Regions from separate parts of the Citrobacter portucalensis genome, predicted to be linked through region 1. Evidence: predicted binding sites of a transcription regulator. Region 1 holds the regulator's gene; the other holds the start of a gene.

Region 1 (5,219 bases):
CGCTAATCTGCTTTGTAAGCGAGCATTCACTTCCTGAATCTTCTGGCGAGTACGCTCGATAGTAGCCGTTTGTTCCTGGATTCGCTCCCAGTGAGGGCGCAATGCTCTGGCCGGCTGCGCCAGGCTCAGCGCTGCCAGCTGCGGCTGCGCGTCTTCTTGCGCCTGAAGTGCTGCCTGTAATGCCTGCTGGTGGCGGTTTATGTCCGTCTGAAGCTCATTTTGCCGAATAAGCCAGTTGAAGTGCTGTTGCTGGGTTTGTTGGCTGGTAAGGTATTGTTTTTCTTCGTCAGTAAGTACCTGCAAACTTTCCGTCAGGGACTGCACCTGCTCTGGTGCTAACAGCGCCACGCCGCTGGCCTGGGCCTGCAGTTTTTCCAGCTCCGTACGCGCTGACTTGTGCTTTTCAAACACCATGGCGGAGATTTGGCCGTAGATCTCAGTACCAGTTAACTCTTCCAGAAGCTCGGCGCGCTCTTTCGGTTTGGCATTAAGAAAGGCGGCAAACTGGCCCTGAGACAGCAGCATCGAACGGGTAAAACGCCCGTAATCCAGCCCGGTAAGCTCGGCGGTCATCTCCAGCTTGTCTTTGACTTTATCGGCGAGGATTTTACCGTCCGCGCAGCGGGCCAGCTCTACGCGTGGGACCTGCAGATTGCCCTCAGGTTGGTTGCGTGCCCGGTTCTGGCTCCAGAATGCGCGGTAGGCTTCGCCGCGCACCTCAAACTCGACCTCGGCCAGACACTCCGCGGTGTCGCGGGTCATCAGGTCGTTTTGCGACTGTGACACGGTATTCAGGCGCGGCGTTTCGTGGTACAGGGCGAGGCAAATCGCGTCCAGCAGGGTGGTTTTCCCCGCGCCCGTTGGCCCGGTGATGGCGAATAACCCGTTACTGGCAAAAGGTTCTGCCGTGAAATCGACTTTCCATTCTCCCTTCAGGGAGTTGAGGTTCTTCAGGCGCAGGCTGAGAATTTTCATGCTTCACTCTCCCTGGCAAGCGTGTGTAAGGTTGCGCTAAACAGCTGATTCAGCCGGTTGCGCTGAGGCTCCTCGATCTCTTCCAGCGCCAGGCGGCGGTCAAAAACTTCCGTTACGCTTAGCTCGCTTAACGTTTCGCGTCGTTCATTGGCCATAATACGTTCACGTTGTTCCCGACTGCGGCGCACCAGTAACACCTCGACCGGTAAATCTTCGGTTAAGGCCTGGATCTTACGTTGCATGTCATGCAGATAGTCGTCGGTGGTGATTTCAATATCCAGCCATACCGGCGGCTCTTGCTGTACGTCGCGCCACTGCTCAAGCTGGGCGGTAATGGCGGCTAAATCGCCTTTCAATACTGCAAGCGGCTGGGTGACCGGTACGGTGAGATTTTCAACGGCCCTGAGTTTCCCCGCTTCGAAACTCACCAGATGTACACATTTGCTTTTGCCGCACTCGTCAAAACTGAGGGCAATCGGTGAACCGCAGTAGCGAATATGTTCCGTGCCGCCGATAATCTGCGCCCGGTGAATATGCCCCAGTGCGATGTAGTCCGCGGGTGGAAAGTTTTGCGCCGGAAAGGCGTCCAGCGTACCGATATAAATGTCACGTACAGCGTCACTTTTACTGGCGCCAACGGTGGTCAAATGCCCGGTCGCAATGATGGGCAGGTTTCGATCGCCACGCAGCGTGCAGGCGTCCTGATACTGCTGCTGGTAATAGTCGGTGATCGCCCCCAGCAGATGCTGCTGTTTTTCTTGTCCGGTTAGCCCTGCCTGGCTGGTAATGATGTCACGTGGTCGTAAGAAAGGAACCGGACACAGGATTGCTCCCGGCGTGCCATCACGTTGCGGCAGCACCTGCGGCGCATGGCCGGCGCTGGCAACGACCGTGGTGTTGAGAAACGCCAGAATATCGCGGGATTCATTGAGCGTGGCGACGGAATCGTGGTTGCCTGCCAGCACGACCAGATGACAACCGGTTTGCTGCAGATTGACGACAAAACGGTTATACAGCTCACGGGCGTAGCTTGGCGGTGAGCCGGTATCGAAAATATCGCCCGCCACAATAATGGCATCCACCTGCTGGGATTGTGCCGTCTCCAGCAGCCAGTCGAGAAAGGCCTGATGTTCAGCGGCGCGGCTCTTGCTGTAGAAATTTTGGCCCAGATGCCAGTCAGACGTGTGAAGGATGCGCATAAGAGTTCCATGACGATAAAACAGTGGCGGGGATTATAACCTTTCAAGGACGGTAATATCTTGTCTCCGGGCTGTCATAATTCGTCTGGCTGCGTTAAACCTGGACTATCTTTTCATAAATCTGTCATAAAACTGACGCATAATGGCACCGTATTGATGGCAAACGATTTAATTATAAACAGGGCAAATCATGGCGAGACGTATTCTGGTCGTAGAAGATGAAGCTCCAATTCGTGAAATGGTCTGCTTCGTGCTCGAGCAAAACGGTTTTCAACCCGTAGAAGCCGAAGACTATGACAGTGCTGTGAACCAACTCAATGAACCCTGGCCGGATCTCGTCCTGCTTGACTGGATGCTTCCCGGCGGCTCGGGTCTACAGTTTATTAAGCATCTCAAGCGCGAAGCCATGACGCGGGACATCCCCGTGATGATGCTGACGGCGAGGGGAGAAGAGGAAGATCGCGTCCGGGGTCTGGAAACCGGTGCGGATGATTATATTACCAAGCCGTTTTCTCCCAAGGAGCTGGTGGCGCGTATTAAAGCTGTGCTGCGTCGTATTTCCCCCATGGCGGTGGAAGAGGTTATTGAGATGCAGGGGCTGAGTCTTGATCCCACTTCGCATCGCGTGATGACCGGCGAAGAACCGCTGGATATGGGGCCGACCGAATTCAAACTGTTGCACTTCTTTATGACTCACCCCGAGCGCGTCTACAGCCGTGAACAACTCCTCAATCATGTCTGGGGAACCAATGTCTACGTAGAAGACCGGACAGTGGATGTGCATATCCGCCGCTTACGTAAAGCGCTGGAGCACAGCGGACACGATCGAATGGTGCAGACAGTTCGCGGGACGGGATATCGTTTTTCGACCCGCTTTTGACTGACAAGAATCAGGGCCTGATGGATTAGGCCGTTTATGGAGTAAGACGTTTGCTAGAACGATTGTCATGGAAAAGGTTGGTACTGGAGCTGATCCTGTGCTGCATACCGGCATTTATCCTTAGCGCTTTTTTCGGTTACCTGCCCTGGTTTTTACTGGCGTCGGTAACGGGCCTGCTTATCTGGCATTTCTGGAATCTATTACGTTTATCCTGGTGGTTATGGGTCGACAGAAGTATGACGCCGCCGCCGGGGCGAGGCAGTTGGGAGCCGTTGTTATATGGGCTGCATCAAATGCAGCTTCGCAACAAAAAGCGCCGTCGAGAACTGGGTAACCTGATTAAACGTTTTCGCAGCGGGGCGGAATCCCTACCCGACGCGGTGGTGTTGACCACCGAAGAAGGCGGTATCTTCTGGTGTAACGGACTGGCTCAGCAGGTTCTGGGACTGCGTTGGCCGGACGATAGCGGGCAAAATATTCTTAACCTGCTGCGCTACCCGGAATTCACACAATATCTGAAAACGCGCGATTTTAGCCGGCCAATCAATCTGGTGCTCAATACCGGACGGCATCTGGAAATTCGCGTGATGCCCTATACCGATAAGCAATTGTTGATGGTGGCGCGCGACGTTACCCAGATGCACCAGCTGGAAGGTTCACGGCGTAACTTTTTCGCCAACGCCAGCCATGAGTTGCGCACACCGCTGACGGTGCTGCAAGGCTACCTGGAAATGATGCAGGAGCACCCGCTGGAAGGGACAACGCGCGAAAAAGCACTGCATACCATGCGTGAACAAACGTACCGTATGGAAGGCCTGGTGAAGCAGCTGCTGACGCTGTCAAAAATTGAAGCTGCGCCGACGTTGCAGCTGAATGAGAAAGTCGATGTGCCCATGATGCTGCGCGTGATCGAGCACGAAGCGCAAACCCTGAGCCAGCATAAACATACGTTTACCTTTGATGTCGATAACAGCCTGAACGTGCGAGGCAACGAGGAGCAGTTGCGTAGCGCTATCTCGAATCTCGTGTACAACGCGGTGAACCACACACCAGCGGGAACGCACATTACCGTACGCTGGCAGCATGTGGCGTCGGGGGCGGAGTTTTGCGTGGAAGACAACGGTCCGGGCATTGCCCCCGAGCATATTCCACGTTTGACTGAACGTTTTTATCGTGTGGATAAGGCGAGATCGCGACAAACGGGCGGTAGCGGGCTGGGTCTGGCTATCGTGAAACATGCGCTGCATCATCACGACAGCCGTTTGAACATCGAAAGCGAACCAGGCAAAGGGACGCGATTTAGTTTCATGATCCCGGAACGTTTCATTGCCAAAAGTAACGGCTAAGACGTATTCGTAAGATAATCTTTCCAAAAGCCAGCGCAAGCTGGTTTTTTTTATGTGGTCAATAGATGCCTCCTGAATTTCACGACGTTTGATTGTTTTTTGTTCGAACTATTACCCATACCTTTTTCCATGAAATGGTGTTTTGTGCTAACCCTATTTTTCATATCGCTATATTGTTCTGGTTTTTGGATCCCACCTTGCTTTAAAACGTTATAAGCGTTTAAATTGCGCTCCAGGTGCTGTCATACCGACTGCATTTACGCGGTAAATCGAAAAACTATTCTTCGCCGCGCCAGGTCGGGAGTGTTTCCCGCTGGAATTGAGCAAAAATGCCGCTGTATTGTCCCCCAGGGAAAGGCAAAAATTTACTATTTTCAACACCACATCCACAGGCAGTAAGACTTTATGACCCATCAGTTAAAATCGCGCGATATTATCGCTTTGGGATTTATGACATTTGCACTGTTCGTTGGTGCAGGTAACATCATCTTCCCCCCAATGGTTGGTTTGCAGGCAGGTGAACACGTCTGGACTGCGGCTTTTGGCTTTTTGATTACGGCCGTTGGCCTGCCGGTACTTACCGTTGTCGCGCTGGCGAAAGTCGGCGGTGGTGTGGACCGACTGAGCACGCCTATCGGTAAAGTTGCCGGTCTGCTGCTGGCGACCGTTTGCTATCTGGCCGTTGGGCCGTTATTTGCTACCCCGCGTACCGCGACGGTCTCTTTCGAAGTCGGGATTGCACCGCTGACTGGTGACTCTGCGCTGCCGCTGTTTATCTATAGCGTTATCTATTTCGCGATTGTCATTCTGGTTTCGCTT
Region 2 (5,219 bases), 2.2 Mb from region 1:
GAGAAGAGAGCACCAGAATTGTTTTATTCGAATATTTTCCTACCCATTGTCCCGCAAACGGGCGCACAACAATGGCGGCCCCCAAAAAGAAGGTGACTAATAATCCGGCCTTATCTGGAGTGGCATGCAGTCGATCCGAAATATAGATCGGTAACAGCGTGAGCAGGACATAAAAAACAAAAAATATAATAAAGCTGATTATCGTTATTGCCCAAAAATCTTTCGTCCACAATTTTTCTTTCATATTCGACAACCTGTCCAGACGGCGCACGCAGGCAACGCTCAGCTCAACTGAACTACGGACAGGTGCGTCGAAGTGTGATTTTACGGTAGACCGCAAGTATAAACAGATCCATTATATTAGAGAAATTAATCGTTTTAATATTGTTGATTAGAGAGAACTAATGACATTAACCCAGATCCACGCCCTGCTTGCCGTACTTGAGTACGGTGGTTTTACCGAAGCCAGCAAGCGGCTGTACATGACCCAATCCGCCGTTAGCCAGGCAATTTCAGCGCTAGAGGAAGAACTAGGGGTTGATATTCTTATCCGCGAACGCCGCAAAGACATTCAACTTAGTCCGGCCGGGAGTCGGATCGTTTCACACCTGCGGACGATCGTGTCTGAAACCAACGCGGTGAAAGAGATTGCCGAGCAAGAGCGACAAAACCCGGCCAGAACCCTGCGAATCGGCTGCTTTCCCAGCGCCTGTGCCTGTATTTTGCCCGGCATCATCCACCACTTCGAACAGCATCACCCGCACATCAAAATTATCCCTTATGAAGAAAACAGCACGGCAATCGTTGATTCCCTGCGCAGTGGGGACATCGATGCGGGATTTGTGCATTTCCCGGTAAATGGCATGTACTGCGTACCGGTGTATCGCGACAAATTTACCGTTGTAGTTCCTGAAAGCCATCCGCTGGCGGCCAATAGCACAATTTCAGTGGAACAACTGGTTGGAGAACCGCTCATTATCAGCAAAGGTCGCTATGAATTAAGCATCATGACGCTATTTAAAGAGAAGGGAATTGAACCGGTCATTAAATACGAGTTTAACCATCCGGATACCGCGATGAGCTTTATTCGTCAGGGGCTGGGTATAGCGTTATTACCGGAATTAACGCTGAAGGCGGTTGGTGGGAAAGTACGCTCAGTCGCGCTGGAACCGACGTTCTATCGACATATATCCTTACTGGCAAAAGAGCCGCCGGTGGACGGCAGCCCTTTATTTCTCCTGCAGGCATGTATGGAAACGTTGACAGCAGACGGCCTTATCTAGCAGTTAAAACGTTTCATCCATTTAGGCCTGTGACCGGAGGTGCATCACAGGCCTTACGCCATCACTCTTTATTCAAGAATTTCACTGCTTTGTCGGGGAAGTCGGTGAACAGCCCGTCAACGCCCGCCTTGTTATAAAGAATGTCATACAGCTGGTTTACGTCAGTGGTGTAATCCGGCAGTTGATCGGCGCGAACGGTATAAGGATGCACCACCATCTTATTCTGATGTGCGTCCTGTACCATGCCAGTTAACGAGATATTGCCCTTCTTCGACTTCTCATCAATCAGCATGTGGTAGTCCGGCCCAATGCCGTCCGCATACTGCGCAACCTGCTTCATGGCACCCGGCTTAAACATCCAGTCGTAGTTGTAATTAACCCAACTACCGTCCGGCTTTTTCTCCTGAGTTTCATTCCAGTCGGTGTACGCAATCAACTGTACCAGATTGAGATCCATCCCCATCTTCGGTTCCAGTTCATTTTTAATGCGCTTCAACTCTGCAACATCAAAACATTGCAGATAGACCTTGTCGTTCTTGTCGGTATACCCGTACTTTTTCAGTACTTCCAGCGTCTTAGCCGCAATGTCCTTCCCTTCCTGGTGATGGAACCACGGCGCTTTCATTTCCGGGTAAATACCGATGTTTTTACCGGTGGAATGATTTAATCCCTGAACAAACTCAATCTCTTCTTCGAACGTGTGCACGCGGAAATCAGATTTACCCATCGGGAAGCGCCCTGGGTAGGTCTGGACCTTTTTGCCATTTTCGATATCGAAGCCTTCGGTAAATTTCAGTGATTTAATTTCATCCAGCGTAAAGTCGATAGCGTAGTAACGCCCGTCTTTACGCGCCCGATCCGGGAAACGCTCGGCAACATCGGTGACGCGGTCAAGATAATGGTCATGCAGGACGACCAGATGGTCATCCTTGGTCATCACCAAATCCTGCTCCAGATAATCCGCACCCTGGGCATAGGCCATCGCTTTCGCTGGCAGCGTATGCTCCGGTAGATAACCGCTCGCACCACGGTGCGCAATCACGATTTTATCTGCGGCAACCGCCGCGCTGCTGACCACCATACCTGTGAGCATCAGCGCCACGCTGAGACTTTTCAATGTAGTTTTCATCTATTAGCCCCCGTTACGTTTCAGTTGCATCTCTTCGTGATGGCGTTTTTCGCCAATCATGACGACCACCAGCAGGATAACCGCCAGCACGCTACCGCCAATCATCACCATAAAGCCGCCGTCCCAACCGAAGAAGTCAACGGTGTAGCCAACAATGGCGCTCGCAGCCACAGAACCGCCGAGATAACCGAACAGACCGGTAAAGCCAGCTGCCGTTCCCGCCGCTTTTTTCGGTGCCAGTTCCAGCGCGTGCAGACCAATCAACATTACCGGGCCGTAGATCAAGAAGCCGATGATGATCATACAAGCCATATCCACGTTCGGGTTGCCTGCCGGGTTCATCCAGTAAACGATGGTCGCAATAGTTACCAGCGTCATAAAGAACACGCCGGTCGCACCACGGTTACCACGGAAGACTTTATCCGACATCCAGCCGCACAGCAGCGTGCCCGGAATACCCGCATACTCATACAGGAAGTAGGCCCAGGATGATTTATCGAGTGCGAAATGCTTCACTTCTTTCAGGTAGGTCGGTGACCAGTCCAGGATGCCGTAGCGCAGCAGATAAACAAACACGTTGGCGATAGCGATGTACCACAACAGTTTGTTTGGCAGTACATACTGCATGAAGATCTGCTTCGCAGTCAGCTCTTCTTCCGCTTTCTCGTTGTAATCGTCCGGATAGTCGTTCTTATACTCTTCGATAGGCGGCAGGCCGCAGGACTGCGGCGTATCACGCATCATAGCAAAGGCGAACAGCGCAACCACAATCGCACCGAAAGCAGGCATATACAGCGCCGCTTTCCAGTCATTGAACCAGGCCATACCGAGCAGGAACAGCAGAGGAGGCAGACCGCCGCCCACGTTGTGCGCACAGTTCCAGACGGAAACAATACCGCCACGTTCTTTCTGCGACCACCAGTGCACCATGGTACGACCACACGGCGGCCACCCCATCCCCTGGAACCATCCGCAGAGGAACAGCAGCACAAACATTATCGCAATGCTCGATGTCGCCCACGGCACAAAGCCCATAAACAACATCACTGCGGCAGCCAGAATCAAACCTGCTGGCAGGAAAACGCGCGGATTCGAGCGATCCGAAACGGACCCCATGATGAATTTCGAAAATCCGTAAGCGATGGAGATACCGGACAACGCAAAACCCAGATCGCCGCGAGAGAAACCCTGCTCAACCAGATATGGCATCGCAAGGGCAAAGTTCTTACGTACCAGATAGTACGCGGCATAACCAAAGAAAATCCCCAGAAAAATCTGCCAACGTAATCGACGATATGTCGGGTCGATCTCCGCTGCAGGTAAACGCGCCGTGTGTGACGCTGGTTTAAAAATGCTCAACATAGTGTAGCCTCCGTGGCCGTCTTTCATTCGAAGTAAACACTGCAGTTCGTCATTACTACCCTACCGCTCCCAGTGTGGCCGCGATGTTAAGGAAAGATACATAACAAAAATGTGAAACGCAGCACATATTGTTACAGATTTATGACAAATGTTCATAAAGGCGCACGAAATCACGTTTCATTTTCGAATAATGAGCGATTATGCGCGAAATCAAACAATCCATGTTTTTTATGTGGCTAAATGATAAAAAACGAACTGTGAGGAAAAACAATGAAAACTCGCGACTCGCAAACAAGTGACGTGATTATCATTGGTGGAGGAGCAACAGGTGCAGGGATCGCACGTGACTGTGCGCTGCGCGGGTTGCGCGTCATCTTAGTGGAACGCCACGATATCGCCACAGGTGCGACCGGACGCAACCACGGCCTGCTGCACAGCGGTGCACGCTACGCCGTCACCGACGCTGAATCTGCCCGTGAGTGCATCAGCGAAAACCAAATTCTGAAACGTATCGCCCGTCATTGCGTTGAGCCAACGGACGGTCTGTTTATTACTCTGCCGGAGGATGAGCTGTCCTTCCAGGCCACCTTTATTCGCGCATGTGAAGAGGCAGGGATTCGCGCAGAAGCGATTGACCCTCAGCAGGCACGTATTATCGAACCTTCTGTGAATCCACAGCTGATTGGTGCAGTAAAAGTACCAGACGGCACGGTCGATCCTTTCCGCTTAACAGCAGCTAACATGCTGGATGCGCGTGAGCATGGCGCGGTTATCTTAACGGCGCATGAAGTGACGGGGCTGCTCCGCGAAGGCGCAACGGTTTGCGGCGTTAACGTGCGCAATCATCTGACAGGCGAAATGCAGTCCCTGCATGCACCGGTTGTCGTCAACGCCGCTGGGATCTGGGGTCAACGCATTGCGGAATATGCCGATCTGAGCATCCGTATGTTCCCGGCCAAAGGTTCGTTGCTGATTATGGATCATCGCATTAACCAGCATGTCATTAACCGCTGCCGTAAGCCTTCTGACGCCGATATTCTGGTGCCTGGCGATACCATTTCACTGATCGGTACCACCTCACAGCACATTGATTACGACGATATCGACAGCAACCGCGTCACCGCAGAAGAGGTCGATATTCTGCTGCGTGAAGGCGAGAAGCTGGCGCCGATTATGGCGAAAACGCGCATTTTACGCGCCTACTCCGGCGTACGCCCGCTGGTGGCCAGCGACGACGACCCAAGCGGTCGTAACGTCAGCCGTGGGATTGTACTGTTCGATCACGCTGAACGTGACGGACTGGAAGGGTTTATCACCATTACCGGCGGCAAACTGATGACCTACCGCCTGATGGCGGAATGGGCCACCGATGCCGTTTGCCGTAAGCTGGGCAATACCCAGCCTTGCACAACGGCAGACACCGCGCTGCCTGGCTCACAGGAATC

What was found. The regulator PhoB, encoded in region 1, activates phosphate uptake and scavenging genes when phosphate is short. The targets are predictions, from matches to a motif close to CTGTCATAAAACTGNCNNAT.
Region 2: the regulator PhoB is predicted to act here: its motif matches at 3,903-3,922, upstream of glpT (glycerol-3-phosphate transporter).

Annotation. Positions count from the first base shown of each region.
Region 1 covers NZ_CP092466.1:3,852,623-3,857,841, reverse strand. The annotation lists gene sbcC (exonuclease subunit SbcC) at 1-975, opposite strand, end outside; gene sbcD (exonuclease subunit SbcD) at 972-2,174, opposite strand; gene phoB (phosphate response regulator transcription factor PhoB) at 2,365-3,054, shown strand; gene phoR (phosphate regulon sensor histidine kinase PhoR) at 3,105-4,400, shown strand; gene brnQ (branched-chain amino acid transporter carrier protein BrnQ) at 4,806-5,219, shown strand, end outside.
Region 2 covers NZ_CP092466.1:1,652,453-1,657,671, reverse strand. The annotation lists gene LY264_RS07880 (MFS transporter) at 1-244, opposite strand, end outside; gene LY264_RS07875 (LysR family transcriptional regulator) at 405-1,283, shown strand; gene glpQ (glycerophosphodiester phosphodiesterase) at 1,345-2,412, opposite strand; gene glpT (glycerol-3-phosphate transporter) at 2,416-3,774, opposite strand; gene glpA (anaerobic glycerol-3-phosphate dehydrogenase subunit A) at 4,045-5,219, shown strand, end outside.